3 regions of the Ferdinandcohnia sp. Marseille-Q9671 genome follow, and region 2 is predicted to be linked to each of the others. Evidence: riboswitches for the same ligand, from Rfam matches in the RefSeq annotation. Region 2 holds a riboswitch; each other region holds the start of a gene.
What was found. A riboswitch is a leader RNA that binds a small molecule or an ion and turns the genes downstream of it on or off. The one in region 2 is predicted to bind S-adenosylmethionine.

Region 1 (2,272 bases), on a different contig from region 2:
TGTGAAGACCGGCGCGGACATCACGATAATATCTTTGCAGTGGATTTTTTTGTGATAAGCTCCGAGCACCTACTACTCTCATAGCTAAGTCTACAACTACTATCGCCGCATTTGTAACAGCAAGTTTTACTGCACCTAATTCAGGTGTTAACTTATTTCGTTGTTCTTCACTTGATTCGTCCCACTGTTTTGCGACCGAATGTAGAAAATGTCTTGCTCTCATTAATTCTAATTCCATTTCCCCTATCTTTTGTTGCACATTTGGTAAGTCAAAAATGGAACCTTTAATACTATTTGGAGAATAGTCTTTTGCGAAATTAATCGCATAGGATTGGGCAGCTTGTGCTATGCCCAGGTAGCAAGCTGGAATATGAAGTAACCATCCGGATGCGCTCCTTTGACCAGGTTCAGCCAATTGGACTAGATATTCTTCATCCACTTTGACGTTATTTAATACTAAATCATGACTTCCTGTCCCTCGCATGGCGATACTATCCCAGGTTTCTTCTATTTCTAATCCTGCACTAGATTTAGGGATTAAGAAAAAACCCACTTCATCACTTTCTGGAATCGTCGCTGTCACGTTAAAATAATCGAGTATTGGAGACATAGTTGAGAAGGTTTTTACGCCGTTAATTACCCACCTGCCACCTTCTTTCACAGCAGTTGTTGTAGGCTTCCCTCCACGAGTGGGACTCCCGGTTTGTCGCTCTGATGCACAATTATTTATTAGTGCCCCATCCTTAACATCCCTAAATACCATCTGTAGCATTGATTCTTTCCACGGCTTTTTTTCTCCAAGATCTTTAACGATTCCCATGTGCCAACCTATTGATAAAGCCGTTGATCCATCGCCTCTTGCAATATACTCTTGAAAATGAACAAAGTCATAAAGAGAGATTCCTTCCCCACCATATTCTTTTGGTAAGGTTAATGAGGTATATCCAGAGCTTTTGAGCTCAGAAATATTTTCAAACGGAAAACTCATTTCTTCATCAATCTTTGCTGCCTTTGATAAAAAACGTTGGGACAATTCCTCCATTAATTGGAGCCGTTCCTCCATTCTATTTACATCTTGAAATCTCATAATACAATCATCACCCTTGTCTTTATTCTTATTGCGAAACATATAACATACTAATCCTATCGGTTTTTATATATAACCTTTATTATACAGTTATTTATGTTTTGTACCAATAAAGTTTTATAATTTTTTTGGGAATTTCTATTGTATTTTTTTTCTATATGTACTAAAGTTAAAAAAAATTGTTTTTTTCGAAAATTTCATATTTCATTCTTATCAAGAGAGACGGAGGGATTTGGCCCAATGATGTCTCAGCAACCAACCTGGTTAGGTCCGGTGCTAATTCCAATAGGTTACAACTACCTTGAAGATAAGAGGATTCTCAATATTAACTAGGGACCTTCTTCTTACAGAAGGTCCTCATTTTTTTATTTTTTTAGAGAGAAGGATGAATAACATGACAAACAGAAGTTTGGAAACAAGATTAGTACAATTAGGTAATAAGAGTGATAAGACAACAGGGGCAGTTAACCCTCCCATTTATTTATCAACTGCATATCAGCATGATGGCCTTGGTCAGTCGACTGGATACGACTATACGCGTACGAAAAATCCAACCCGTACAATATTGGAAGATGGAATCGCGAATTTAGAGTCAGGTGACCGCGGATACGCATGCAGTTCTGGAATGGCTGCCATTCAATTAGTCCTTTCTCTATTTCGTTCTGGGGATGAACTAATTGTTCCTGAAGATGTCTATGGTGGCACATTCCGTTTACTAGAATATTATTCAAATACTTATGATATTCAAACAACCTATTCACCTTTTAAAGATATTAACGAGACAGAGAAGTTAATAACACAGAAAACAAAGGCCATTTTCATTGAAACTCCCTCTAACCCACTAATGCAAGAAATTGATATTAAGGTGTACGCACAGCTTGCACAAGACTTCAACTTATTACTTATTGTTGATAACACCTTTTTAACACCTATTTTTCAAAGACCACTCGAATTAGGGGCAGATATTATAATTCATAGCGCTACTAAATATATAGGGGGCCATAATGACGTATTAGCAGGTATTGTCGTGGCCAAAGGAGACACTATTTGCGAGAGGTTATCTACCCTTCATAACGCAACTGGTGCTGTCCTTTCTCCTTTTGATTCTTGGCTCTTAATAAGGGGGATAAAAACACTTTCTTTACGAATGAAAAAACATGATGAAAATGCAAAGAAAATCGTTGA
Region 2 (2,272 bases):
TAAAGTATAACTTTTATGTAGAAGTCCCCCATATTACGTGGTAGGATGTATGCATTAAACCGTGTTCAAGTTAGTGGTGTTCAAACGCAAACACTTATTATGTCTTGTATTAAACTTAACATAATGCAAAAATACAGCCAATAAATTTTACATTTACTAGGAGGACTAACTATGAATCTTAAAATAGCTTGTATTCAGTATGATATTCAATTCGGAAAACCGCAAGAAAATTTTGACCTTGTAACCAAGGAAATCGACAAACTCATGAAGCAAGAGAATCCAGATATTATCCTTCTACCAGAGCTCTGGACGACAGGATATGATTTAACTAGGTTAGATGAAATCGCAGATGAAAATGGAGATGGAGCAAAAACTATTATTAAAAAATTGGCGCAACAACACTCCGTGAATATTATTGCTGGTTCTGTTGCCAAAAAGACAAAAAACGGTGTGACCAATACAATGTTTGTCTTTAATAGAGAAGGGGAATTGGTTAGTGAGTACAGCAAACTTCACCTGTTTCAGTTAATGGATGAGCATTTGTATTTACAGGCAGGAGATGCAAAAGGTGATTTCTCGATTGAAAATATTCCGGCTGCGGGAGTAATTTGTTATGACATTCGCTTCCCTGAATGGATTCGAGCTCATACAACAAATGGTGCTGAGGTTTTATTCGTGGTAGCAGAATGGCCACTACCGAGACTCGAACATTGGCGTGCCCTACTCCTTAGCCGGGCAATTGAAAATCAATGCTATGTCGTAGCTTGTAATCGTAGTGGAAGTGATCCAAATAATCAATTTGCAGGACATTCTATGATTATTGATCCTTGGGGGAATATTATTTCAGAAGCAGGAATTGAAGCAACTACATTAATTGGGGAAATTGAATTAAGTAAAGTGAAAGAAGTACGAAAACAAATCCCTATTTTCCAAGATCGCCGTCCTGACTATTATAAGTAAAAAACAAATTCACTAAATGTAAAAAACATATTGACAATTCATCACTTCAATTGTTATCATTCACTTCAGAATCATTAAAAAACTAAATCGATTGATCTCTTATCAAGAGTAGGCAGAGGGATTTGGCCCGATGAAGCCCAGCAACCGACCGTAATACCATCGCAAGGTGGGGCGCAATTTTGCGCCGGGGAAACCCATAAGGCACGGTGCTAATTCCAACAGGAAGTTTTTTACTTTCTGGCAGATAAGAGGTGCGAAGCCCTGACTTCAAGCCTCTTTCTTCACTAGAAAGAGGCTTTTCTGTTTATAGAAAAGCCTCCAAGACTGTTAAACTAGCAGTTTTATAAAACAAACATAACGAAAAATGACTTGGAGGTATGTAAAAATGGCAATATCACAACTAGAAGTTTATGAACCTTTAACCGAAAACACCGCGGTTGCCCTTGCAACCCGTCTACGTATATTTGAAGAAGGTAAAGCTCTAACATGTAAGGAAATCGGTGACGGAAACCTTAATCTCGTTTTCCATATCACTGACGAGTCAAGCCAAAAAGGAATCATTATCAAGCAAGCTTTACCATATGCAAAGGTTGTTGGCGAAAGCTGGCCTCTTTCACTCAAGCGTGCCACAATTGAAAGCAATGCATTATTAGCTGCAGCGGAACATGTACCAACACTTGTACCAAAGGTATTTTATACAGATGAAACACTTGCAATAACCGTAATGGAAGACCTATCCCATCTTCAAATTTCCAGAACTGGGCTTATTGAGGGCAGGAATTTCCCACTGTTATCACAGCATATCGGTACTTATATTGCCAAAACGCTTTTTTACACATCGGACTTCGGCTTAGAACCAGAAAAGAAGAAAGTACTTGTTCAGAAATATATTAATCCTGATTTGTGTAAAATTACAGAGGATCTCGTGTTTACTGATCCATTTTTTAATATTGACACGAATAGCTTCGAAGAGGAGCTTAGACCAGACGTTGAAAAAATCTGGGGAGATCAAATCTTAAAGCTTGAAGTGGCAAAGCTAAAGCAGAAATTCTTAACACAAGCAGATGCTCTTCTACATGGTGATTTACATACAGGTAGTATTTTTGCAAGTGATTCAGAAACAAAGGTAATTGATCCTGAATTTGCCTACTTTGGCCCACTTGGTTTTGATCTCGGTCAATTTATTGCAAACCTATTATTAAATGCGATTTCTAGAGATACCCAGGATCGTGAACCTCTGTATAAACATATTGAACATACATGGAATGTTTTTTCTGAAACATTCTCAGAGCTTTGGAAGAATGAGGCTGTA
Region 3 (2,272 bases), 470 kb from region 2:
CACTACTTGTGGGCCACCATTTGGAATGTATTCCAATGGTTTGAAATCCCCAGAACGATCGTCATCATATTCTAAGAAAAATCCATTTACTTTTTCTTTTGCAAATAAAGTTGGAGCTATTTTCGCATAACTACCTTCAAATGCCCAGGTAGATCGGTAATTTCCACGGCAAAGATGGGTAGTCACAATTAAGTCTTCAGGTTTATCCTCTAGTACACCATTCGCTACACGCAATGCTAACTCAATTAATTCTTCACGAGAATATCCACTATCATTAAACGGAATTTCCGGTGCATTGAGACCTGCAATGTATACATCATCTAATTGTAGGTATCGACAACCTGCATCATAAAAGGCTTGAATTGCATTGCGGTATGCCTTGATAATGTCATTTGCATAGTCTTCAATATCTGGATAGATTTCTAGATTGCGAATTCCTGCATTAAACAACTGATTTGGACTAGGGATTGTTTGTTTAGCTACAGCACGATTTCCAACAATTTCTTTAAATTCTATAAAATCTTTTACATGTGGATGCTCCGGGTTAAATGATATCTTCCCGATTACACGTACATCATATCTTTCCGTTTCCTCACCTTTGAATGAAAAGCCGTGATCTGGTACGTACCCTTCTACCCCGTTTAAGTGCTCTAAAAAGTCGGTGTGCCAAAACCTACGACGAAACTCTCCGTCAGAAACAGCTTGCAAGCCAACCTCGATCTGCTTATCCACTATTTTAGTAATTTCCTCTGTTTCGATATTATGTAGTTCCTCAGCCGTAATCGTACCAACTTGGAAATCCCTTCTAGCAATATGTATTCTCTCAGGTCGTAATAAACTTCCTACGTGATCTGCCCTAAATGGTGCTTTAACTAATGTTTTTGTCAATTGAATCTCTCCTTAGTATCATTTTTGGGGTTCACCGGGTGGGTCACGGGGACAGGTACCTTGTCCCACTTCTACTTTTGGGTCACGGAACCTGTCCCTCTGACCCACGAGACAAGGTGACCGTCTCTTACGTCCCTGCAACACAAAAACCCCTCTTCTAAAAGATAAGAAGAGGGGTTAAATTGACAAAGTAAGATACCTGCTCTTCTTATCTTCTAGCTTAAAGCTACTGGAATTGGCACAGTACTAGTAAAAGTCCGCTGCCGAGGTATCAATGGGCCAGTCCCTCCACCTCTCTGGATAAGAAAATTTCGATTATTAAGTTATAAGCTTCACTATACGCTTCGAAAATTTGTATGTCAATAAAATTTTTGGAAGTGCAGGAAATTTGCTCCAAGCAAAAAAGTGACTGTCCCATTTATCTCTCCAAATCTCAATTTTAGTGAATCTAAGTTCTTCTCACTTCAAACTGTATACTCAAGTTTAAGGGCCTCTTTTCAAATAATATTAATACTCTCTAATCTTTCCATCTTCCTTTGATTCATCAACTAGAGCCCTGAAATCATGTCCAGAAGGATTCTGGAATAAGCGAAGTCCAAACTCTGGCGCTACAGCAAAGAGATGATCAAAAATATCAGCTTGAATTGTTTCATACACGTCCCATCTTATATCATTTGTGAAGGCATAAATTTCGATTGGGAGTCCATGCTCTGTAGGTGCTAACTGACGAACCATTAAGGTCATACCTTTATGTATCCCGTGGTGATGTTGAAGGTAATTGCTAATATACGCACGAAATACACCTATATTCGTAAGAGCTCTCCCATTTACAGGATTGCTTCGGTCAATTTCATTTTTACTATTGTACTCTTCAATTTCATTTTCCCTATAGGTAATATAATCTGAAAGATAATGGATCTTTTTAAACTTCTCAATCATTTCGTCCGAACAAAAAGTAATGCTATTTTTATCAATAAATAAGGATCGTTTAATTCTTCGCCCTCCGGAGGTTTGCATCCCTCTCCAATTGATAAATGAATCAGATATCATCGCATAACTCGGGATTGTCGTAATCGTTTTATCAAAATTTTGCACCTTCACTGTATTTAAAGAGATATCTATAATGTCTCCGTCTGCCCCATATTTCGGCATTTCTATCCAGTCGCCGACCCGAACCATATCATTCGAAGTCAACTGAATCCCTGCAACAAGTCCTAATAATGAATCTTTGAATACTAACATAAAAACAGCGGAAAGTGCTCCGATCCCACTAAGGAGAATAAGCGGACTCTCTCCCATAAGGTTTGCGATAATCAGAATAACCCCAAGTGTTATGATGATGATTTTCACAACTTGAACGTACCCTTTTATAGGTCTAGTCTTC

Region 1: linked by a shared signal. The riboswitch ahead of ACWNMY_RS06165 (methionine biosynthesis PLP-dependent protein) and the one ahead of mtnK (S-methyl-5-thioribose kinase) in region 2 are both predicted to bind S-adenosylmethionine.
Region 3: linked by a shared signal. The riboswitch ahead of ACWNMY_RS15480 (5-methyltetrahydropteroyltriglutamate--homocysteine S-methyltransferase) and the one ahead of mtnK (S-methyl-5-thioribose kinase) in region 2 are both predicted to bind S-adenosylmethionine.

What each region holds. Positions count from the first base shown of each region.
Region 1 is NZ_CDRJTA010000001.1:1,192,970-1,195,241, forward strand. It holds gene ACWNMY_RS06160 (acyl-CoA dehydrogenase family protein) at 1-1,087, opposite strand, end outside; SAM riboswitch class I at 1,295-1,401, shown strand; gene ACWNMY_RS06165 (methionine biosynthesis PLP-dependent protein) at 1,482-2,272, shown strand, end outside.
Region 2 is NZ_CDRJTA010000004.1:493,230-495,501, reverse strand. It holds gene ACWNMY_RS17660 (carbon-nitrogen family hydrolase) at 172-960, shown strand; SAM riboswitch class I at 1,057-1,211, shown strand; gene mtnK (S-methyl-5-thioribose kinase) at 1,346-2,272, shown strand, end outside.
Region 3 is NZ_CDRJTA010000004.1:28,180-30,451, reverse strand. It holds gene ACWNMY_RS15480 (5-methyltetrahydropteroyltriglutamate--homocysteine S-methyltransferase) at 1-888, opposite strand, end outside; SAM riboswitch class I at 1,094-1,195, opposite strand; gene ACWNMY_RS15475 (mechanosensitive ion channel family protein) at 1,396-2,272, opposite strand, start outside.